Linked DNA regions of Rhodobium gokarnense. The protein of the gene in region 1 interacts with the protein of each later gene in a pairwise test. Links are inferred from orthologs where the notes say so. Each region holds a gene or a part of one and is shown in the gene's direction. Other genes may lie near its edges.

Evidence for each region.
Region 2: the proteins of M2319_RS17800 (region 1) and M2319_RS15500 interact in binary tests that used the Escherichia coli proteins (3 or more experiments, as listed by UniProt). The link is inferred for Rhodobium gokarnense from one-to-one orthologs.
Region 3: the proteins of M2319_RS17800 (region 1) and recO interact in binary tests that used the Escherichia coli proteins (3 or more experiments, as listed by UniProt). The link is inferred for Rhodobium gokarnense from one-to-one orthologs.

Annotation. Positions count from the first base shown.
Region 1 is NZ_JAOQNS010000011.1:110,997-118,946, forward strand. The notes cover bases 3,193-6,028. They hold M2319_RS17800 (single-stranded DNA-binding protein), read left to right. Parts: upstream 3,193-4,284; coding sequence 4,285-4,773; downstream 4,774-6,028. Other genes in these bases: uvrA (excinuclease ABC subunit UvrA), read right to left, coding at 3,193-3,735; M2319_RS17805 (cation diffusion facilitator family transporter), read right to left, coding at 5,235-6,028. Also shown: M2319_RS17790 (pentapeptide repeat-containing protein), read right to left, coding at 1-651; more of uvrA, read right to left, coding at 847-3,192; more of M2319_RS17805, read right to left, coding at 6,029-6,257; M2319_RS17810 (hypothetical protein), read left to right, coding at 6,439-6,858; M2319_RS17815 (efflux RND transporter periplasmic adaptor subunit), read left to right, coding at 6,940-7,950; M2319_RS17820 (efflux RND transporter permease subunit), read left to right, coding at 7,950-7,950. UniProt on the Escherichia coli protein: Plays an important role in DNA replication, recombination and repair. Binds to ssDNA and to an array of partner proteins to recruit them to their sites of action during DNA metabolism. Acts as a sliding platform that migrates on DNA via reptation.
Region 2 is NZ_JAOQNS010000009.1:21,389-29,482, forward strand. The notes cover bases 4,677-7,656. They hold M2319_RS15500 (primosomal protein N'), read left to right. Parts: upstream 4,677-5,039; coding sequence 5,040-7,274; downstream 7,275-7,656. Other genes in these bases: M2319_RS15495 (tyrosine recombinase XerC), read right to left, coding at 4,677-4,744; M2319_RS15505 (hypothetical protein), read left to right, coding at 7,376-7,656. In the rest of the region: odhB (2-oxoglutarate dehydrogenase complex dihydrolipoyllysine-residue succinyltransferase), read left to right, coding at 1-1,126; lpdA (dihydrolipoyl dehydrogenase), read left to right, coding at 1,273-2,676; M2319_RS15485 (hypothetical protein), read right to left, coding at 2,914-3,123; M2319_RS15490 (hypothetical protein), read right to left, coding at 3,308-3,736; more of M2319_RS15495, read right to left, coding at 3,806-4,676; more of M2319_RS15505, read left to right, coding at 7,657-7,870.
Region 3 is NZ_JAOQNS010000012.1:23,730-31,598, reverse strand. The notes cover bases 2,459-5,213. They hold recO (DNA repair protein RecO), read left to right. Parts: upstream 2,459-3,353; coding sequence 3,354-4,073; downstream 4,074-5,213. Other genes in these bases: M2319_RS18375 (proline dehydrogenase family protein), read left to right, coding at 4,159-5,112; era (GTPase Era), read left to right, coding at 2,459-2,965. Outside these bases: M2319_RS18400 (DUF2062 domain-containing protein), read left to right, coding at 1-430; lepB (signal peptidase I), read left to right, coding at 568-1,329; rnc (ribonuclease III), read left to right, coding at 1,290-2,045; more of era, read left to right, coding at 2,042-2,458; parC (DNA topoisomerase IV subunit A), read left to right, coding at 5,556-7,823. UniProt on the Escherichia coli protein: Involved in DNA repair and RecF pathway recombination.

The DNA of each region.
Region 1 (7,950 bases):
GGAGATGAGCTGCGCCCCCGACAGCTTGGTGCCGGAAAGGTCGGCGCCGGAGAAATTGACCTCCTCGGCGCTCGCCCCGGTCATGTCGGTGCCGACGAGCCTGGCCCAGCGGAAGTCGGAGCCGATGACGACGCCGCGCAGCATGTAGACGCCGGAAAGGTCGGCGCGGCGGAACCGCGTCGCCTCCATCAGCACGTCCTTCATGTTGGCGCCGGAAAGGTCCGCATCGTCGAGCCGGGCGTAGTTGAGGTCGGTGCCGAACATGAAGGCCTTGTGCAGCGTCGCGCCGGTCATGTCGGCATAGTCGAGCCTGGTGTGGAAGAGGTCGGCGCCGGACATGTCCGCCCGCTTCAAGCGGCAATGGCTGAGATTGGCCCATTTGAAATCGGCGCCTTTCAGATTGGCGCCGGTGAGGTCGCAGCCGGTCATCACGGCATTGCCGAAATCGACGCCGGAAAGGTCGGCGCCATGCAGGTCGACGCCGATGAGCTGGCGCCCCTTGAAGGAGCAGTGGCGCAGGTCGTCGCCCACCTGGGGCGCGTCGCAGTCCGCCGGATCCGCAGCCGCCGCCGGCGCCGAGACGAGGAGGGCGCCGAGAACGGCAGAAGCGGCTGTGAGAGGACAGCCGGCAAGACGGAGCGCAAAGGTCATTGTGGCGGGCCCTTTCGGTACGGCGCGGCCTTTGCCCGTGCAACGGCAGGAGCGGCTCAGGCGAGCCCTCACAGCATTTCTGCCGCCTTCGGAGGCTTGGCGCGGCAAATCGCTCCGCCGCGCGGGTATGCGCCCAAGAATGCCTCTGGGGGCATCATAGGCCACCGACGGCCCACGGCGCCTCCGTAAGAGCGCTTATTCCGCCGCCGTCGACTTCTTGGTCCGGTCGTGCCGGGCCAGCACGTCCTTCAGGAACCGGCCGGTATGGCTGCGGGGCTCGGCAACGATGTCCTCCGGCCGGCCGGTGGCGATGATCTCGCCGCCGCCGTCGCCGCCCTCCGGGCCGAGGTCGACGATCCAGTCGGCCGTCTTGATGACCTCCAGATTGTGCTCGATGACGACCACCGTGTTGCCTTGGTCGACCAGTTCGTGCAGCACTTCCAGGAGTTTGGCGACGTCGTGGAAATGCAGGCCCGTGGTCGGCTCGTCGAGGATGTAGAGCGTGCGGCCCGTTGCCCGCCGCGACAGCTCCTTGGAGAGCTTGACCCGTTGCGCCTCGCCGCCCGACAGCGTCGTCGCCTGCTGGCCGATGTGGATGTAGTCGAGGCCGACGCGGGAAAGGGTGCGCAGCCGGTCGCGGATGGCGGGGACGGCGGAAAAGAACTCCGCGCCTTCCTCCACCGTCATGTCGAGGACGTCGGCGATCGACTTGCCCTTGAACTGGACCTCCAGCGTCTCGCGGTTGTAGCGCCGGCCCTTGCAGACGTCGCAGGTGACGTAAACGTCGGGCAGGAAGTGCATCTCGATCTTGATGACGCCGTCGCCCTGGCAGGCCTCGCAGCGCCCGCCCTTGACGTTGAAGGAAAAGCGCCCCGGCGCGTAGCCGCGGGCCTTGGCCTCCGGCAGGCCGGCGAACCATTCGCGGATCGGCGTGAACGCGCCGGTATAGGTCGCCGGGTTGGAGCGCGGCGTGCGGCCGATCGGCGACTGGTCGATGTCGATGACCTTGTCGAGGAATTCCAGACCCTCGAAGGCCTCGTGCGGCGCCGGCTGCTCGCGGGCGCCGGAGATGCGCCGGGCCGCGGCCTTGAACAGGGTGTCGATGAGCAGCGTCGACTTGCCGGAGCCGGAAACGCCCGTAATGCAGGTGAAGGTGCCGAGCGGGATTTCCGCGGTGACGCCCTTGAGGTTGTTGCCGCGCGCGCCGATCAGCTTCAGCCGCTTTTTCTTCGGCAGCTTGCGGTGGACGGAAGGCAGCGGCACTTCCAGCGCGCCGGAGAGATACTGGCCTGTGAGCGAGGCCGGATCGGCGACGATCTCCTCCGGCGTGCCGTGCGAGACCACCCGGCCGCCATGGACGCCGGCGCCGGGACCCATGTCGAAGACATAGTCGGCGGTGTGGATGGCATCCTCGTCGTGCTCCACGACGATGACGGTGTTGCCGAGATCGCGCAGGTGCTTCAGCGTCTCCAGCAGGCGGGCGTTGTCGCGCTGGTGGAGGCCGATGGAGGGCTCGTCGAGCACGTAGAGGACGCCGGTGAGGCCCGAGCCAATCTGCGAGGCGAGCCGGATGCGCTGGCTCTCGCCGCCGGATAGCGTGCCCGACGCCCGGGCAAGGGTCAGATAGTCGAGGCCGACATCGACGAGGAAGCGCAGGCGCTCGCGGATCTCCTTCAGGATCCGGTAGGCGATCTCGTTCTGCTTGTCGGTGAGGCCGTCCGGCAGGGTCTCGGCCCATTCTGCGGCGCGGCGGATCGACATCGCCGTCACCTCGCCGATATGCCGCCCGTCGATCTTGACGGCGAGCGCCTCCGGCTTCAGCCGGTTACCGCCGCAGGCCTCGCACGGATGGTCGGACTGGAACCGCGACAGCTCCTCGCGGACCCAGGCGGATTCCGTCTCCCGCCAGCGCCGCTCGATATTACCGATGACGCCCTCGAACGGCTTGTTGGTCTGGTAGCGCCTAAGCCCGTCGTCATAGACGAAGGTGATCGGCGTCTTGCCCGAGCCGTGCAGGATGACGTTCTTCACCTCATCCGGCAGCTCGCGCCAGGGCGTTGCCATCGACACCTTGAACTGCCGGCAGATCGCCTCGAAGGTCTGGGTGTAATAGGGCGAGGTGTTGCCGGTCTTGGCCCAGGGAAGCACCGCGCCCTCGCGCAGGGAGAGCGAGGTGTCGGGAACGACCAGGTCCGCCTCGAACTCCAGCGTCGTGCCGAGGCCGTCGCAGGTCGGACAGGCGCCGAACGGATTGTTGAAGGAGAACAGGCGCGGCTCGATCTCGGCGATGGTGAAACCGGAGACCGGACAGGCGAATTTTTCCGAAAACACCAGCCTCTTCGGCGCGCCCTTGTCCTCCGTCTCGTCGGCGAATTCGGCGACCGCCAGCCCGTCGGCAAGGCCGAGCGCGGTTTCAAGCGAGTCCGCCAGCCGGCTGGCGATGTCGCCGGCAACGACGATGCGGTCGACGACGACGTCGATGTCGTGCTTGAACTTTTTGTCGAGGGCAGGGGCCTCGGCGATCTCGTAGAAGGTGCCGTCGATCTTGACCCGCTGGAAGCCCTTCTTCTGCAGCTCCGCCAGCTCCTTGCGGTACTCGCCCTTGCGTCCGCGCACGATCGGCGCGGTGAGATAGAGCCGGGTGCGCTCCGGCAGGGCGAGGATGCGGTCGACCATCTGGCTGACGGTCTGGCTCTCGATCGGCAGGCCCGTCGCCGGCGAATAGGGGATGCCGACGCGCGCGAACAGGAGGCGCAGATAGTCGTAGATCTCCGTCACCGTGCCGACGGTGGAGCGCGGATTGCGCGAGGTCGTCTTCTGCTCGATGGAGATCGCCGGCGACAGCCCGTCGATCTGGTCGACGTCGGGCTTCTGCATCATCTCCAGGAACTGGCGCGCATAGGCCGAGAGGCTCTCCACATAGCGCCGCTGGCCCTCCGCATAGATGGTGTCGAAGGCGAGCGACGACTTGCCGGAGCCGGAGAGCCCGGTCATGACGACGAGCTGGTCGCGCGGAATGTCGAGGTCGACATTCTTCAGATTGTGCTCGCGGGCGCCGCGAATGGAGAGATATTTGGTCGTCATCGGGTCTTCCGTGCCTTGGGGAACGGTTCGGGCGCCGGCAGTCCGGCGAAAACGGAGGTCCTGCCGCCCGCATCGGCGGTCATTGGCGGCCCGGTCGGTTTGGGTAGGCGGATCGGGCCGGCGACAGGCGCCCGATCCTAACGCGATATAGGCCAGAAGCGCAGCCGCGCAACAAGAGGATTACGCCACGCGCCGCGCGCGACCGGATCGGCGGCCTGTAGCATTTGTATAAAGCTTGCGAGTCGGCGTTAAGGACGCTTGGAACATACAATGAACATGCGTCGCTGCCAAGGGGGCGGCCGAGGATGGCATTCCGCGAGAGGACCCTCCAAATTCGCCGGATTTCGGGGATTTCATTGGCGATGGACGGGGTTGAACTTGCCACATGCCCTGTTCTACGGTACAAAGAACAAAAAAGGAACGCGACAGCGACGGCCGATGACGGCCCGACTCGCCTGTGGAAAGGGCGCTGCCCCGCTGGCCCCGGCGCCGGGCGCCCGTTAGGCTGTGCGGCAAAGACGGACACATATTTCAGTACTGGAAAGAACAATGGCTGGATCGGTCAACAAGGTCATCCTGATCGGCAATCTCGGCGCCGATCCGGAGGTGCGCCGGACGCAGGACGGGCGTCCGGTGGTCAATCTGCGCATCGCCACCAGCGAGTCCTGGCGCGACCGCAACACCAACGAGCGCCGTGAGCGCACCGAATGGCATCGGGTGGTGATCTTCAGCGAGGGCCTGTGCCGGATCGCCGAGCAGTATCTCAAGAAGGGCTCCAAGGTCTATCTGGAAGGCCAGCTTCAGACCCGGGAATGGGAAGACCAGTCGGGCCAGAAGCGCTGGACCACCGAGATCGTGCTGCAGGGCTTCAATTCCACGCTGACGATGCTCGACGGCCGCAGCGGCGGCGGCGGCGACTTCGCCGACAGCGGCTCCGGCGGCTCCGACTTCGGCCGCTCCAGCCCGATGGACCGCGGTGGCGGCAACGCCCCCTCGCGCCCCCAGCGTGACGATTTCGACGACGAAATCCCGTTCTAAAGGCGTTGCCGGCGGACGGGCAGGGGCAGGGGCGCCGTCCGGATAGCTTTCGCACGGTGTGGTCTTGCCACTGCCCCTCCTTTGCTCCCTCAAGAAGACGGCCCGTTTCGCCGCCCTCGGGGCAAGAACACGTTCGCTCGCCAGAAAGAATGCCGTCACCCCGGCCCCGAGCCGGGGCCTATTGCCCGCCTCAACGCGGTATGCCGCCGGCTGGCGGGACTGGCATTGGCGCGGTTCTCGGCCGGATCACGACCCGCGACGGCATACCGTTTCGATGTGGGCAATAGGCCCCGGGTCTCCGCTTCGCTCCGCCCGGGGTGACGCGGAGTGCGTGGGACAAGGGGGGCAAAAGCATCCCGCGTCATGTGTGGGCAAGTGCAGCGAGCGCGGCAAATCGGCCGGATACTCCTTTGGGAGATAGGTCAAGACGCGGATGCGCCGCTGCCCGTCGCGTCGGCATCTTACCCCGCGGCGTTTGATCCGTCTTCTCCGGCCCCGTCATCGCCCTCCGGCGTCCCCAGCGTCATGCCTTCAATGCCGCCCTCGGCCAGTTCCGCGGCGAGCATCTTTTCGTGGTGCTGGCGCGCCTGGACCTCGATGAAGACCCGGCGGATCACCGGGAACGCCTCGCGGATCGCGATCTCCATGGCATAGACCGCTTCCTCCACCTTGCCGACCGTCAGCGTGTTCTCGAAATCGACGGAGAGCGCCAGGAGCACGTCGTTCGGCCCGCGGTGCAGGGTGCGGATCTCGTTGACCTGTTCCACCGTCGGATTGGCCTCCACGATGCGCTCGATGGCGGCGACGGTCTGCGGGTCGGCGGCCTCGCCGATCAGGAGGCCCTTGGTCTCGAAGGCGAGCAGGAAGGCGGTGCCGGCCAGGATGATGCCAATGACGATGGAGGCGGCGCCGTCGAGCCAGAGCCAGCCGGTGTATTGCATGCCGACGAGGCCGAGGAAGGCGACGAGGAGGCCGAGCATCGCCGCGGAATCCTCAAAGAGCACGGTGAAGACCGTCGGGTCCTTGGACTCGTGCACCGCCTCGATATAGCTGCGCTTGCCCTTGGTGGAGCGGAATTCCCTGAGCGCCACCCACCAGGCGACCGCCTCGAAGGCGAAGGCAAGCCCGAGGACGATGAAGTTGACCAGCGGATTGCTGACCGGGTGCGGCTCGAGCACCTTGGAGATGCCCTCGTAGATGGAGACGCCCGAGCCGACCGCGAAGATCAGGATGGCGACGACGAAGGCCCAGAAATAGAGCTCCACGCCATAGCCGAACGGGTGTTCCTCGTCGGCCGGCTGGCTGGCGTTCTTCATGCCGTAGAGCAGAAGCCCCTGGTTGCCGGTGTCGACGAGGGAATGGATGCCCTCCGACAGCATCGCCGAGGAGCCGGTGAAGGCGGCGGCGCCGAACTTGGTGACGGCGATCAGGAAATTGCCGGCAAGGGCCGCATAGATGACTGTCTTCGATCCGTGTGCGGCCATCGGTCCCGTCCTCGCGCGTTCGTGACGATTTGTGCGTTGGCACCGGCGCCTCGCGGCGCCCGTTCCCTGCTACCATTGGTTTGGAGCGTTTCGGCCGGCCGAAACGCACCGTCCTGTTTCTAACGCCCTCCGATTACAAAGGTTCAACGGCGGGCCGCAACGACTTTTCGGAAAAAGCGCCATGACCGAACGGCCAGCCCCGGCATTTTTGAAGCCCAACCGCTGCGCCTCGGCCGTGGCCCTGGCGTTCGGGCTTACAGCGGCAATCCTCCTGTCGCCCAGTGCCGCGGCCGCCGGCGAGGCCGACGTCGTCGCCGCAGAAGCCTCCAGGGATCCGTCCGGCACCTGGACCTTCCGCGTCACCGTCCGCCATGCCGACGAGGGCTGGGACCACTATGCCGACAAATGGCAGGTCCTCGGCCCCAAGGGAACGGTGCTCGCGACACGGACCCTCCACCATCCACACGTGAACGAGCAGCCCTTTACTCGCAGCCTCAGCGGCGTAAAACTGCCGGCCGGCATCGACAGCGTCACGGTCCGGGCCGGCGATTCGGTGCATGGCTTCGGCGGCCGCGAGTTCGTCGTCAAACTCGGCCCTTGAGTTTTCGGGTTCCGGTGCTCTATATAAGAAACAACTAATATGCTGGATTGGCCGCCGCGGCGGCAGCGACAGGTGGATTTCATGAAACGGACAATGCGGTGGGCTCTGGCGGCCGGACTTCTTGCCGTCCCGATGGCGGCCGGCGCGGCCCGGGCCGAAACCGAATTCAACGTCGAGCGGGTCGACGTGGTCGATCTGAAGACGGTTTATGCCGAGGTGCGCCCGATCGACACGGTGCCCGGCCGGGCCCGCATCGGCGGCACGGTGGCGACCCTCAGCGTCGACGAGGGCCAGGCAGTGAAGGCCGGCGAGGTGATCGCCATGGTCGGCGATCCCAAGCTCGCCCTGAGGCTCGATTCGCTCGCCGCCCAGATCAAGGTGGCCGAGGCCGAATACGACAACGCCGAGACCCAGTTGAAGCGCGGCCGGACGCTGATCCAGCGCGGCATCATCTCCCAGGCGAGCCTCGACGAGCTGGAAACGGCGGCCGAGGTCGCGACCCGCAAGCTCGACTCGGCCAAGGCCGAACGCTCCGTCGTGGAACAGCAACTGGCCGAAGGCGCCGTGGAAGCGCCGACCGACGGCCGCGTGCTGACGGTCCCGGTAACCACCGGCGCCGTCATCATGGCTGGCGAGACCGTCGCGACGATTGCCGCCGAAGGCTACATCCTGCGCCTGGAAGTGCCGGAGCGCCACGCCCGCTTCATGGAGGTCGGCGACAAGATCTTCGTCGCACGGCGCCAGCTCGGCGTCGAGGAGGCGGCACCCGCGACCGTCACCGGCACCATCAAGCAGGTCTATCCGGAACTGCAGAACGGCCGCGTCGTCGCCGATGCGACGGTGGAAGATCTCGGCGACTATTTCGTCGGCGAACGGGCCCTGGTGCGCGTCTCCGCCGGCCACCGCTCGACCTATGCTATCCCGGAATCCTTCGTCGAGACGCGCTACGGCATCGATTTCGTCCGGCTGAAGCGGCCGGACGGCGAGGTCGTCGACGTGGTTGTCCAGCTCGGCCGGCGCTTCCGCAAGGACGACGAGACCTTCATTGAGGTCCTGACCGGCGTTTCCGACGGCGACACGCTGGTGATGTCA
Region 2 (8,094 bases), on another replicon or contig:
GCCGGCGCCCACGGCCGGCGTCCTCGGCGAGATCCTCGTCACCGACGGCGAGACCGTCGAGGTCGGCGCGCTCCTCGGCACCATCGGCGAAGGCGACGGCACTGCTGCCAAGGCCAAGCCGGCCGACAAGAAGGCCGAAGCGCAGAAAAGCTCCGAGCCCGCCAAGGCCGCCGAGCCCGCGAAAAAGGACGACGGCAAGGACGATGGGGCCATGCCGCCGTCGCCGGCCGCCAAGAAGCTGATGGAGGAAAAGGGCCTGTCCGCCTCCGACGTGGAAGGCTCCGGCAAGCGCGGCCAGATCCTGAAGGAAGACGTGCTGGCCGCCGCCGACAAGCCGGCCAAATCCGCGCCGGCTTCCACGCCGCAGACCAGCGCGCCGGCTCCGGAGCCGGTTTCCCTTCGCGTCACCCCGCCTGAGGACGATGAGGCCCGCGAGGAGCGGGTGCGGATGACCAAGCTGCGCCAGACCATCGCAAGGCGCCTCAAGGACGCCCAGAACACGGCGGCGATGCTGACCACCTTCAACGAGGTCGACATGGCCCCGGTGATGGCGCTCCGCAAGGAATACAAGGACCTCTTTGAGAAGAAGCACGGCGTCAAGCTCGGCTTCATGGGCTTCTTCGTGAAGGCCGTCTGCCACGCCCTGAAGGAGATCCCGGCAGTCAACGGCGAGATCGACGGCACCGACCTCGTCTACAAGAACTACTACCACGTCGGCGTTGCCGTCGGCACGGACAAGGGCCTGGTGGTCCCGGTGGTGCGCGATGCTGATCGGCTGTCGATCGCCGGCATCGAGCAGTCCATCGGCGACTTCGGCCGCCGCGCCAGGGACGGCAAGCTCGGCATCGAGGACATGCAGGGCGGCACCTTCACCATCTCCAATGGCGGCGTCTACGGCTCGCTGATGTCGACGCCGATCCTCAACGCGCCCCAGTCCGGCATCCTCGGCATGCACAAGATCCAGGAGCGGCCGATGGTCGTCGGCGGCCAGGTCGTGGTGCGGCCGATGATGTATCTGGCGCTCTCCTACGACCACCGCATCGTCGACGGCAAGGAAGCCGTCACCTTCCTGGTGCGGGTCAAGGAATCCATCGAGGATCCGCAGCGCCTGATCCTCGACCTCTAGACCCTGCCGGCGCGGCGCGATGGTCGCCGCCGCGCCGCGCCGGTCGCCTGTCGCCGGCGCCACACCTCCGTTGCGCCGGAAAAGTCTGTTAGCATTGATCTGACCATGCGGGCCGGACGGCCCGCCAAGCCGAAGGATTGCTTGGGATGACCTACGATCTCGTCGTCATCGGAACCGGCCCGGGGGGCTATGTCTGCGCGATCCGCGCCGCGCAACTGGGCATGAAGGTGGCCGTCGTCGAAAAGCGCGCCACCCATGGCGGCACCTGCCTCAATGTCGGCTGCATTCCCTCAAAGGCGATGCTGCACACCTCCGAACTGTTCGAGGAGGCGGCGCATTCCTTTGCCGGCTTCGGCATCAAGGTCGCCAAGCCGAAGCTCGACCTGCCGGCGATGATGAAGCACAAGCAGGAGACCATCGACGGCAATGTCGGCGGCATCGAATTCCTGTTCAAGAAGAACAAGATCACGGCCTTCCACGGCACCGGCCGCATCCTTTCCGCCGGCAAGGTCGAGGTCGCCCATGAGGACGGCTCGACCGAGATCGTGGAGACCCGCAACATCGTCATCGCCACCGGTTCCGACGTCGCCCGCCTGCCGGGCATCGAGATCGACGAGGAACAGGTGGTGTCCTCGACCGGAGCGCTGGCGCTCGACAAGGTGCCCGGCAAGATGATCGTCGTCGGCGCCGGCGTCATCGGCCTGGAGCTCGGCTCGGTCTGGCGCCGCCTCGGCGCCGAGGTCACGGTCGTGGAATTCCTCGACCGCATCCTGCCGGGCATGGACGGCGACGTCGCCAAGAACTTCCAGCGCATGCTGAAGAAGCAGGGCATGAAGTTCATGCTCTCTTCCAAGCTCGACGGCATCGACAAGAAGGGCAAGAAGCTCGTCGCCACCATCGAGCCGGCGGCCGGCGAGGCCGCGGCCGAGACCATCGAAGCCGACGTCATCCTCGTTGCCATCGGCCGGCGGCCCTACACCGAAGGCCTCGGCCTCGACGATGTCGGTGTTGCCCTCGACGACAAGGGCCGGGTCAAGACCGACGGCCACTTCAAGACCTCGGTCGACGGCATCTATGCCATCGGCGACGTGATCGCCGGTCCGATGCTCGCCCACAAGGCCGAGGACGAGGGCATCGCGCTCGCCGAACAGCTTTCCGGCCAGGCCGGCCACGTGAACTACGAGGTGATTCCGGCCGTCGTCTACACCATGCCGGAGGTCGCCTCGGTCGGGAAAACCGAAGAGGAGCTGAAGGAGGCCGGCACCGCCTATTCCGTCGGCAAGTTCCCGTTCAGCGCCAATGGTCGCGCCAAGGCCATGGCCCAGACCGAAGGCTTCGTGAAGGTGCTCGCCGACCAGAAGACCGACCGCGTCCTCGGCGTCCACATCGTCGGCGCCGGCGCCGGCGAGATGATCCACGAGGCGGCCGTCCTGATGGAGTTCGGTGGTTCCGCCGAGGACCTCGGCCGCACCTGCCACGCCCACCCGACCATGTCCGAAGCAGTCAAGGAAGCGGCACTCGCCGTCGACAACCGTCCGATCCACATGTGACGCGGCCCGGCGCGACCGTTGCGCCTGACCAACGGGCATTGATGTCCCCTCGGCCAACAAAAGCGCATTGACGACCTTCGGACCCACCGGCTCGGGGGATTTGGAAATCAGGGCGTTCCCGCGCGCACCATCGGCCCGGTCAATGCGCGTCCCTACAAAAAAAGCCGGGCCGTCGTTCGACGGCCCGGCTCTTTTTTCGGGACAGACTTTGGTTCAGGAGAAAGCGGACGCGGCCTGTTATTCGGCCGTCGGCGTCACGTCGCTGGTCGCCAGCGAATCCGACTTGGCGCCCTTGGAGCTCGGAAGCGGCGTGATCTGGGCCGACTTCATCGACTTGCCCTCATAGGACGCCGTGGTGTCGGTCTTGGAGTAGGGGCACGCAAGGGCGATCGAGGCGCTGAGCGCGAAAGCCGAAGCGGCGAGAAGCGTGGTGGTGGTGCGGATCATGGCAGTGCCTCCTGTCATGTGCCGGCCTGGAAGATGAAGCGCGCGGTCGGGGGGCGCAGACGAATTGCCGGACTGCGTCAAAAAGTATCATGACGCATCTTTGGGCGACAAATCACAGATTGTTTAGCTGCCGGCCGGGCCTCGCCATCCGGGCATGGGCAGCGGTCCCGCCCGCGCGGATCGATCAGTCCCGTTCCAGCACCACCCTGTAGTGCTCGTCGGCCTTGCGCGTGTCGTGATAGGTGACCATCACGTCGACCTGCATGCGGTGGCCGTAGGCATGCAGCGTCACGTAGCGGGTGCCGAAGAATACCTCGAAGGCGGCGTAGAGCCGTGCCTGGTCGAGTCGCTGACCCGGCGCCCAGCCCCAGGTGCAGTCGCGGGGCGAGCACTCGCTCTTGGCCCGGACGCGCCAGTTGCCCTCAAAGCGGCCCCGGACGCATTCATATTCGACTTCGATGGAGGAGATCACGCCGACCCGCGGCCGCGGGTGGACCCAGGTACCGACTTCCGGCGGCATCTCGCAGTCCTTGGCTTCGGCGCTGGCCGGCATCGCCACCGGCAGGGCCAGCAGGGCGGCGGCGAACATCGCGCTCTTTGCAAATGGTGTCATCGGTCTGTCCCCGACGGAGCGTCCCGGCCTCCCCCACCTTGGGCCGGAAAAAGACCCGTCCTTTCGTTGTCAGGCCCGCGGATGTGCCTTCTGGTAGATGTCGAGGAGCCTGTCGCTTTCGACCGCGGTGTAGATCTGGGTGGTCGACAGGCTGGCGTGGCCGAGCAGTTCCTGGATTGCCCGGAGGTCTCCGCCGGCGCTGAGAAGATGCGTGGCGAAGGAGTGGCGAAGGGCATGCGGCGTCGCGGTCTCGGCAAGGCCGAGCGCGCCGCGCAGCCGCTGGACGGCGATCTGGATGATGCGCGGCGACAGCGGCCCGCCGCGCGCACCGACAAAGAGCGGCCCGTCCTCGGCAAGCGCATAGGGGCAGAGCTTCAGATAGGCCGCAACCGCCTCGCGCGTTGCGGCGAGCACCGGCACCAGGCGGGTCTTGCCGCCCTTGCCGGTCACCCGCAGCGACTCGACGGTATCGACCGGCGCCTCGGCGCGGGAAAGGCCGAGGGCTTCGGAGATGCGCAGGCCCGAGCCGTAGAGCAGCGACAGAACGGCCGCGTTGCGCACGGCGATCCAGGGCTCCTCGTCGAGCGCCTCGTCGGCATCGACCATGCGCCGCGCCGAGGCCGCCGCGATCGGCTTGGGCAACGTCTTGGGCTGTTTCGGCGTGCGGATCGCCTTCAGTGCCGCGGCGTTGGCAAGGCCCTTCCGCTCCAGGAAGGAAAAGAACGAGCGCACGCCGGCAAGCGCCCGGCCCATGGAGCGCGGACCCGCCCCGGCGCGCCGCCGGTCGGCGAGGAAGCCGCGGAAATCGGCCGGTTTCAGGTCGGCAATGTCGGCAATGCCCGGCGCGCCGCCGAGATGCAGCGTCAGGAAGGAGAGGAGCTGGCGGACGTCGCGCTCATAGGCCTCGACCGTCTTTGCCGCAAGCCGCCGCGTGCCGGCGAGGTGGGCGAGCCAGGCGGTCACCTCCGCAGCAAGGTCGGGTCTGGCGGTGATCAGCGGCGCTGCCATGTCTCCTTCCGCAGTTTTATACCAAGTATACAATCAAGACGGGCACGTTGGCGCGTCTACGCCTTTGCAGATCAAGAGGTTACACCAGCAACATTGACAATTCGTCACCAGTTTACTCCGTATTTAATTCCAAGGTGCAACAACGGCGCGGCCGATCATGCCGGAAAATGCTGGATTTATCTAACGCCGTCGGCAAGGAGGCTTTATCCCGCCGGGCCGCCCGCTATCCTCCGGTGTCGTCCCGGCCGGCTGAGTCGCCGTCGGGCATCCAACGTCGCCGACTGCCGGAGCCTGCGTGGCCAACCAGACCGCCTCCCTGCCGGGCCTTGAGCCGGCCCCCGAAGAGCCTGCCGCCACCGTTCCGGTGCTGGTGCCGGTCGCCGTGGAGACGGCCTACAGCTACCGGGTCCCGGCGGGAATGCACCTTGGGCCCGGAACCGTCGTCCAGATACCGCTCGGCAACCGGCAGGTCGTCGGCGCGGTCTGGGAGCCCGGCATCTGGGAGGGCGGCGGCGCAAAGCCGGTCGATCCGTCGAAGCTGCGCGAGATCCTCCACGTCTTCGACGTCCCGTCCATCGATGAGCGCATGCGCCGCTTCATCGACTGGGTCGCCCGCTGGACCATGGCGCCGCCCGGCATGGTGCTGCGCATGGTCCTCCGGGTGCCGGAGGCGCTGGAGCCCGAACCGCCGCTGAAAGGCGTCCGCCTTGCCGGGGCGCCGCCCGAGCGGATGACCAAGGCCCGCGCCCGCGTGCTCGACCTCTTTGAGGAAAACCCCTCCTGGTCGAAGACGGGCCTTGCGACCGCCGCCGGCGTCAGCCCCGGCGTCGTCGACGGCCTCATCGGCGCTGGCACGCTCCAGATCGTGCCGCTGCCGGCGGCCCCGCCGGCGCCCATGCCGGAGGCCGACTGGAACCGCCGCGACCTGAGCCCTGCCCAGGACAAGGCGGCAGAGGAGATCACGGCGACCGTCGCCGAGCGGCGTTTCTCCGTCACGCTGCTGGACGGCGTTACCGGCGCCGGCAAGACCGAGGTGTATTTCGAGGCCGTGGCCGAAGCCCTGCGCCGCGGCCGCCAGGCGCTGGTGCTGTTGCCGGAGATCGCGCTCACCTCGGAATTCCTGCAGCGCTTCGAGGAGCGTTTCGGCTGCCGCCCCGGCGAGTGGCATTCGGATGTGCCGCCGAAGCAGCGGGTGCGGCTCTGGCGCGGCGTCATCGACGGTTCGGTCCGGGTCGTCGTCGGCGCCCGCTCCGCGCTGTTCCTGCCCTTTCCCGAACTCGGCCTCATCGTCGTCGACGAGGAGCACGACCCGGCCTACAAGCAGGACGACCGCGTCGCCTACCACGCCCGCGACATGGCGGTGGTGCGCGGCCACATCGCCGGCTTTCCGGTAATCCTGTCGTCGGCAACGCCCTCCATCGAGACAAGGCACAACGCCGATACCGGCCGCTACCGCCGCATCGAGCTGCCGGACCGGGCCTCCGGCGCCGCGCTGCCGGACATCCACGCCATCGACATGCGCCGGGGTGGCCCGGCCCGCGGCCGCTGGCTGGCCCCGGCGCTGACCCGCGCCGTCGGCGAGGCGCTCGCCCGCGGCGACCAGGCGCTCCTCTTCCTCAATCGCCGCGGCTATGCGCCGCTGACCCTCTGCCGCTCCTGCGGCCACCGCTTCGAATGCCCGGATTGCAGCGCCTGGCTGGTGGAGCACCGGTTCCGCAGCGTGCTCACCTGCCACCATTGCGGCTTTTCCATGCCGACGCCGGAGGCGTGCCCGTCCTGCGGCGACGTCGATTCGCTGACCGCCTGCGGGCCGGGCGTCGAACGCATCGCCGAGGAAGCCGCGGCCGACTTTCCCGATGCCCGCATCATCGTCTTGTCCTCCGACATGCCCGGCGGCACCAGGCGGCTGCGGGCCGAACTGAAGGCGATCGCGGGCGGCGAGGGCGACATCATCATCGGCACCCAGCTCGTCGCCAAGGGTCACAACTTCCCCAAGCTCAAGGTCGTCGGCGTCGTCGATGCCGATCTCGGCCTTTCCACCGCAGACCCGCGCGCGGCGGAGCGCACCTTCCAGCTCATCTCCCAGGTGACGGGCCGCGCCGGGCGCCGCGACGGCGCCGGCGTCGGCTACTTGCAGACCTACATGCCGGACCATCCGGTGATGCGGGCGCTGGTCTCCGGTGACCGCGAGAGCTTCTATGCGACCGAGCTGGAGGCGCGCGAGCGGTCCGCCATGCCGCCCTTTGCACGGCTGGCGAGCCTCCTCGTCACCGGCCCGGACCGGCCCCTGACGGAAGGCTTCGCCCGCGAGCTTGCCCGCGCCGCGCCCCACCAGGACGGTGTCCACGTGCTGGGTCCGGCCGACCCGCCGCTTGCCGTCATCCGCGGCCGCCACCGCCAGCGCCTCCTCGTCCATGCCGACCGGTCGGCGGACATCCAGGCCTATCTGCACCGCTGGCTGGCGGCCGGCCCGGTGCCGAAGAAGGGCGTCCGCCTCGCCATCGACATCGAGCCGCTCAGCTTCATGTGAGCCCCTATCCCGGCAAGGCACTCTTTATATGGGAGGGGGCATTCGCGCCGGACCTGTGCCATGATCGTCGGAACGAAAACACCGACAGGGAGGACCGGGGAATGGTCAGGACAGGGACGATCGTTGCCGCAATGGCCGGTGCCATACTTCTTGCCGGTCCCGGCGCCGGCCGTGCCGCCGGCACGGACATGCTGTTTTCCATCGGCGTCATGACCGGCGGCGACGCCACACAGTACTGCAACTTCATGACGCCGGCCGATGCGGCCGCCTTCAGCTTCGACGACGAGGCGACCTGGCGCTTCGTCTTCGTCTCCGACTACCCGCAGCCCGAAGGGGAGAGCGAGGAAAAGGGTCCGCGCGCCCGCGCCGTCGTCAACGGCAGGCTGCAGACCTTCGTCTTCCGCGGCGAAAAGACCGACGGGGCGGGCATGCTGGTGCGCCGCTATCGCGGCCTTGACGACAGCGACCTGCGTATGGTCGCGCGCCTCAAGCCGGGAACGAAGGGGATGGAAAGCCAGAACTTCGAAGGCCGGATTGTGATCCGCCGCGGCGACTGGCGCGCCGGCGTCGCGGTCAAGGGCGATTGCGGCGTGTGATGCAAACCGGTCGTTGCAGGCGGGCGGCCCGGCCACAGGTCGTATTTTTTCGCCCGAAAAGCGGGAACAATGCACCCCCTTTACGACCAAGGAATGAAATGGCGATGTTGCGTGCCCCTCACCCATGTGCTATGCGAAGCCCGGCTTTCGGGGCACAATCCTGCCAATCGTTTTTGCGGTCGGAAAAAGTCTTCTCTTGCAAGACTTTAGCGATGAGCTTTGGA
Region 3 (7,869 bases), on another replicon or contig:
CACGACGCCGTTCCTCGGCCTTCAGTTCATCCTCAGCTTCCTCATCGCCGTCCTCATCGGCGGCAACCTGATCGCGGCGGCCTTCGGCTCGTTCTTCGGCAACCCGCTGACCTATCCCTTCATCTGGGCCTCCACATTCCGTCTCGGCAGCGGCCTTCTCGGCGAAGACGCAAGGGCGCGCGAGGCAATCGTGCTCAATCCGGACAATTTGCGCTCCGTCGACGGCCTGATGCCGATCCTGAAGCCCATGGTCGTCGGCTCGATCCCCCTCGGCCTCGCCACCGGCCTCGTCTTCTATCTCCTCGTCTACGTCGCGGTGACGAGCTACCAGCGCCGCCGCCGGCGCTGGCTGCAGGAGCGGCGCCAGGCGCGGAGCCTTGCCGCGGGCGCCGATGCCGCGTCCGGCCCGGCCCCTGTCGGCAGCGCCTGAAGGACGGCCGGATGCTCCGATTGCCCGCAAAATCGCCGAAATCCCGGCGCTCCATTGCGCCATTGCGAGGCAAGCGCTAATTAGTGCCGGAGTCGCCGCAGCCCGGCGCCCGCCCTTTCGATTGGATTGGACACTTTATGGCAGAACGTGAAAGCCGTTCGCAGACCGACGACGACGCAAAGAAGAGCGGCGGATTTGGCGAGGCCGTCAAGGTCGTCGTCCACGCGCTGATCCTTGCCCTCATCGTGCGCACCTTCCTCTTCCAGCCGTTCAACATTCCCTCCGGCTCGATGATGGAAACGCTGCTCGTCGGCGACTACCTGTTCGTCTCCAAATACAGCTACGGCTATTCCCGCCACTCCTTTCCCTATTCTCTGGCGCCGTTTTCCGGCCGCATCTGGAGCGCCAAGCCGGAGCGCGGCGACATCGTCGTCTTCAAGCTGCCGCGGGACAATTCCACCGATTACATCAAGCGCGTGATCGGCCTTCCCGGCGACCGCATCCAGGTCATCGGTGGCCTGTTGCACATCAATGGTGAGCCGGTGAAGAAGGTGCCGGACGGCGAATTCTCCGGCGACGATCGCGGCTACCGGGTCAACGCCCGGCGCTTCATCGAGACCCTTCCGAACGGGGTCAGCTACCACGTGCTGGAACTGAGCGATCACGCCCGGGGCGACAACACAAAGGTGTTCGAAGTGCCGGAAGGGCACTATTTCATGATGGGCGACAATCGCGACAACTCCAGCGACAGCCGCGAGTCCGTCGGATATGTGCCGTTCGAGAACCTGATCGGACGGGCGGAGATCATCTTCTTTTCTGTAAAATCCGGCGAGAGCGCCTGGATGGTTTGGAAATGGCCATGGATCGCAAGGTGGAATCGGTTCTTTCAGACGCTGTAAGGGCCAATAGCGGGCGTGGCAGCCTGACGAGCATCGAGGACCGCCTTGCCTACTGCTTCGCCGATCCGGCGTTGCTTGAGCAGGCCCTGACCCATGCCAGCGCCCTGACGACGCCGGGCGACATGTCCGGCAGCTACCAGCGCATGGAGTTCCTCGGCGACCGTGTGCTGGCGCTTGCCGTTGCCAACATGCTCTACGAGACCTTCACCGACGCCGACGAGGGGGAACTCGCCCGCCGGCTCAACCAGCTCGTCAAGCAGGAGACCTGCGCCAATGTGGCCTCGGCGCTCGACCTCGGCACGGCGATGCGCGTCGGCGAGGGCGAGGACCAGAGCGGCGGCCGCCACAAGCGCGCGCTGCTCGCCGATATCTGCGAGGCGGTGATCGCCGCGATCTATCTCGACGGCGGCTTCGGTGCGGCGAGCGCCTTCGTCGAGCGCCACTGGCGCGACCAGATGGTCAATTGGGAAGGCCCCCTGCGCGACGCCAAGACGACGCTGCAGGAATGGGCGCAGGGCCAGGGCCTCGTCGCCCCGAGCTACACCGTCACAAACCGCGCCGGCCCCGACCACGCGCCGGAATTCACCACCCGCGTCGACGTCGTCGGCTACGCCCCGGCGAGCGGGCGCGGCCGCTCCAAGCGCGAGGCCGAGCAGATGGCCGCAACGACGCTCCTGGAGCGCGAGGGCATCTGGAACGCAAAGGGCGCCTCGTGAGCGCGGCTGAAGCCGGCGCAACGCCGGACGCGCCGCGCTGCGGCTTCGTCGCCCTGATCGGCGCGCCCAATGCCGGCAAGTCGACACTCCTCAATGCCCTTGTCGGCGCCAAGGTCTCCATCGTCACCCACAAGGTCCAGACGACCCGCGCCATCATCCGCGGCATCGCGATCGAAGGCGCCTCGCAACTCGTCTTCGTCGACACGCCGGGCATTTTTCAGCCCAAGCGCCGGCTCGACCGGGCCATGGTGACGACCGCCTGGGGCGGCGCCATGGATGCGGACCTCGTCGTGCTGGTGGTCGATGCGCGCAAGGGCGTGACCGACGAGGTCGGCGACATCCTCGACAAGCTCGCCGACGTCCCCCACCGCAAGGTGCTGGCCCTCAACAAGATCGACACCATGCGCCGGGAAGACCTCCTCGCCGTTGTGGAAAGCATCAATGCCCGCGGCAGCTTCGAGGAGACGTTCATGATCTCCGCCTTGACCGGCGACGGCGTTCCGGACCTTGGCAAATACCTTGCCGCCAACATGCCTGAAGGCCCGTGGCACTATCCCGAGGACCAGATCTCCGACCTGCCGATGCGCTCGCTCGCGGCCGAAATCACCCGCGAGAAGCTGACCCTGCGCCTGCACGAGGAACTGCCCTATATGGCGACGGTCGAGACCGAGAGCTGGGAGGAATTCCGCAACGGCTCGGTCCGCATCCAGCAGACCGTCTATGTCGCCCGCGACAGCCACAAGAAGATCCTGCTCGGCAAGGAGGGCCGCACCATCAAGGCGATCTCCAAGGCCGCCCGCGAGGACATCGCCGAGGCGATCGGCCAGCCGGTGCACCTGTTCCTGTTCGTCAAGGTGCGCGAGAAATGGGTCGACGACCCGGAGCGCTACCGCGAGATGGGGTTGGAGTTTCCGAGGTAGGTTTTTCGCTCACGGCCCGCACCGCGCATTGCGGGCGCGGCGCAACGGCGCCGGGCCGCGGTCGCAGCCTGATGGAGCGACCTCGCGGCGGTCGGACGAACAAGGTCAAAACACTCTCTGCGTCATTGCCGGGCTTGACCCGGCAATCCATAGGGCGTTTCATTTCAAGCGGTTAGGTCGTTTTGGGTTTGGAGTGCAGGCGAGCTGCGGCACGACGCGCAGGACGGTCCCTCGGGCGGGCCGCCGGACTGGATTGCCGCGTCGGCCTAACGGCCTCCTCGCAATGACGACGAAAATGTAATGCGTCATTGCGAGCGCAGCGAAGCAATCCAGTCCTTTCGGCAGCCCCGCGAAATAGGGCGAAGAGAAGGGCACGAGTGCCAGAAAAATGGAATGGAGCGACGAGGGAACGGTCATCGGCGTGCGCCGCCACGGCGAGACCAGCGTCATTCTGGAGATGATGACCGTCGCCCATGGCCGGCACCTGGGGCTGGTGCGCGGCGGCCGCTCGCGCCGCATGCAGGCGGCCCTGCAGCCCGGCAACGACCTCGTGGTCACCTGGCGCGCGCGCCTCGACAGCCACCTCGGCCTCTATGCCGTGGAGCCCGTAAAACTGCGCGCCGCCGGCGTCATGGAGACCGCCTTCGGCGTCCATGTGGTGCAGACCGTGTCGTCCCTGCTGCGCCTGTTGCCCGAGCGCGACCCGCATGAGCGCCTGCACCTGATGGCCGTCGCCATCCTCGACCATCTCTCCGATGCCCCGCTCACCGGCGAACTTCTCGTCCGCTTCGAAACGCGCCTTCTGGAAGAGCTCGGCTTCGGCCTCGACCTTTCCTCCTGCGCGGCGACCGGCACGCGCGAGGACCTCGTCTACGTCTCGCCGAAATCCGCCCGCGCCGTCTCCCGCGAGGCGGGGGCACCCTACAAGGACAAGCTCCTTGCCCTGCCGCCCTTCCTGCTGACCGATCCCGGCGAGCGCCCGCCCGCCGCGGATATCTCCGCCGGCCTCGCACTCACCGGCTTCTTCCTCACCCGCCACATCTTCGAGCCCCGCGGCCTGCCCCCCTTGCGCGAACGCGACCGCATCGTGGAGGAACTGAAGGGGTGAGGGCGTGCGCGCTCGTGTCCCGCGCTTCTGACCCCGTCCATCTGCTAATCCTTGGCGAAAATCATCCCAAGCCGGAGTTCTTTCGATGCTGAGACGTCTGTGGCAGTCGGCAATGATCGGCCTTGCGCGCTCCTCTTCGCTGAAGGGCTGGATCCAGAAGAACCGCACGGCCGCCGCCATGATGCAGCGCTATGTGGCGGGCGGTACGGCCAAAGATGCCGTCGCCACCGCCCGAGACCTTGCCGCAAAGGGCATCTCCGTCTCCCTGTTCTATCTCGGCGAATATGTCGAGACCCGCGAGGGCATCGACGAGGCGGTCCGCGAAAAGCTCTCTGCGATCAAGGCGCTTTCGGAGGCCGGCCTCGATATCCACGTCTCCGTCGATCCGACCCAGATCGGCCTCGGCGTGTCGTCCGACCTGATGACGGAGAACGCGCGCGTTATCGGCAAGGCGCTGGCAAACGCCGCCCGCGGCCCCGGCCGCCATTGCCTGATGCTCGACATGGAAGACCACACAACAGTCGACGCCACGCTCGCCCTCCACGACGACCTCGCCGCAGACGGCGTCCCCGTCGCCGTCACCATGCAGGCCTATCTGAAGCGCACCGAAGCGGACCTTGCAGCCCGCATCCGGCCGGGCGGCATGGTCCGCCTCGTCAAGGGCGCCTTCGTCGCCGGCCCCGAGATCGCCCATGTCGGCAACGCCGCCATCAAGGAGAACTCGCGCCGGCTCATCGACCTCATGCTGTCGGAAAAAGCCCGCGACCGCGGCTTCTATCCCGTCATCGCGACCCACGACGACCGCCTGCAGGCCTACGCCATCGAACGCGCCGAGGCCAACGGCTGGGCCCTCGACGCCTACGAATTCGAAATGCTCTTCGGCGTGAGAACCAAGCTCGCCGAAACCCTCGCCGCAAGCGGCCACCGCATCCGCCTCTACACCCCCTTCGGCCGCGACTGGTGGCCCTACGGCATCCGCCGCATCGGCGAAAACCCCGCGAGTTTGCCGCTGCTGGTGAGGTCGGTCGTCAGCGGGTAGGACACGTCGCGCCGGCTTCCGTTGGGCGCCCACCACTGGCAACTCTCCGAACCTCACGATTGCGTTTCTTTTTCGACGTCTGCGAGAAAGGAACACTCCCGCAAGCCGGGAAGATTGCCGTCACCCCGGACTTGATCCGGGGCCTATTGCCCGTCTCAAAGCGGTATGTCGTTGGTTGGTAGGATAAAGCGGTTGCCAAGAGCCCAGGCCGCCCCCCGGTCGGTGCGGTATACCGTGTGGAAAGGGGCAATGGATCCCGGCTCTCCGCTACGCTACGGCCGGGATGACGGGGAGAAGGTGGTGCGCCCGGAAGCATCGCAACGTCGCTTCCGAAAAACCGAGAGCGTGGTAGCTACGATGCGCACGCCGGAATCCTTGGAAATCGGGGCCGCTACGCGGTCAACTCCCTTGCCAGCCGCCGTCCCCGCCGGTACTGAAATCCCATGGGAAACGAGGTGATTCCCCCGTCCGGCGGGGTTGAGAGCGTCAATCTGCGCGAGGCGCTGGAAGAGCGCTATTTGGCCTATGCGCTCTCCACGATCATGCACCGCGCCCTGCCGGATGTGCGCGACGGGCTGAAGCCGGTCCACCGGCGGCTGCTCTATGCCATGCGGCTGTTGAAGCTCGACCCCGGCGCCGGCTTCAAGAAGTGCGCCCGCGTCGTCGGCGACGTCATGGGTAAGTTCCACCCGCATGGCGACCAGGCGATCTACGACGCCATGGTGCGCCTCGCCCAGGATTTTTCCGTCCGCTATCCGCTGGTCGAGGGCCAGGGCAATTTCGGCAATATCGACGGCGATAACGCCGCCGCCATGCGCTACACCGAGGCGCGGCTGACCGAGATCGCCCATCGCCTGCTCGACGGCATCGACGAGGACGCGGTCGACTTCCGCGAGACCTATGACGGCGAGGACAGGGAGCCGATCGTCCTGCCGGGCGGTTTTCCGAACCTCCTCGCCAACGGTTCGGCCGGCATCGCCGTCGGCATGGCGACCTCCATCCCGCCGCACAACGCGGCCGAGCTGTGCATCGCCGCGCGCCACCTGATCAAGCACCCGAACGCCACCATCGACAAGCTGGTCGACTATGTGCCGGGCCCCGATTTCCCGACCGGCGGCATCATCGTCGACAGCCGCGAGAGCATCGTCGAGGCCTACACCACCGGCCGTGGCGGGTTCCGCGTGCGGTCCCGCTGGCACCAGGAAGACCAGAAGCGCGGCACCTGGGTCATCGTCGTCACCGAGATCCCCTATCAGGTGCAAAAGGCGCGGCTGATCGAAAAGATCGCTGAACTGCTGCAAGCCCGGCGCCTGCCGCTGCTCGCCGATATCCGCGACGAGTCGGCCGAGGACGTGCGCATCGTGCTGGAGCCAAGGGCGCGCACGGTCGATCCCGCCCTGATGATGGAGTCCCTCTTCAAGCTGACCGACCTGGAAAGCCGCGTTCCGCTCAACATGAACGTCCTGTCCCGCGGCCAGGTGCCGAACGTCCTGGGCCTCCGCGATGTGTTGCAGCAATGGCTCGAACATCGCCAGGAAGTGCTGGTCCGCCGCGCGCGCCACAGGCTCGGCAAGATCGAGCACCGGCTGGAGGTCCTCGGCGGCTACCTCATCGCCTATCTCAATCTCGACGAGGTCATCCGTATCATCCGCGAGGAGGACGAGCCGAAGAAGGAGCTGATGCGCACCTTCGAGCTGACCGACGTCCAAGCCGAAGCGATCCTCAACATGCGGCTGCGCGCGTTGCGCAAGCTCGAAGAGCTGGAAATCCGCAAGGAACACGAGGCGCTGACGGCGGAAAAGGCCGAGATCGAGGCGCTGCTCGGCTCCGAGGACGCCCAGTGGAAGAAGATTTCCGACGAGCTGACCGAGATCGCCAAGGCCTACGGCCAGAACACGGACCTCGGCAAGCGCCGCACGGATTTCGGCGAGGCGCCGGAGCACCAGGACGCCGACATCAAGGAGGCGATGATCGAGCGCGAGCCGATCACCGTCGTCATTTCCGAAAAGGGCTGGATCCGCGCCCTGAAGGGCCACGGCCAGGACCTTTCCAGCCTCGCCTTCAAGCAGGGCGACAAGCTGGGCCACGCTTTTCCGGCCGAGACAACCGACAAGATCCTCGTCTTTTCCACGGGCGGGCGCTTCTACACGCTGTCGGCCGACCGCCTGCCCGGCGGGCGCGGCCATGGCGAGCCGGTGCGAATCATGGTCGACATGGACCAGGACCAGGACGTCGTCGCCGTCTTTGTTCACCGCCCGGGCCGCAAGCTGCTGGTCGCGGCGACGGACGGGCGCGGCTTCGTCGTGCCGGAGGACGACGTCATCGCGAGCACGCGAAAGGGCAAGCAGGTCCTGACCGTCACCGGGACGGACGAAGCGAAAATCTGCCGCCCGCTGTCGCGCGACGGCGCCTCGGGCGACACGGTCGCCGTCGTCGGCCAGAACAGAAAACTCCTGATCTTTCCGCTGGAACAGGTTCCGGAAATGGGTCGCGGCCGCGGCGTCCGCCTGCAGCGCTACAAGGACGGCGGCATATCGGATGTGCGCGTGTTCTCCGGCGACGCGGGCCTCACCTGGTCGGACTCCGCGGGGCGCACCCACACAAGAAGCCTCGACGAACTCGCCGAATGGCGCGGCGAACGCGCCCAGGCCGGCCGCATCGCCCCGACGGGTTTTCCGCGCGGGAACCGGTTCGGGGATGAGGGGCTTTAGAGGCGTTTCTGGCGTTCGGACCGCAGGGTTTTCTCCCCGGTCCCGC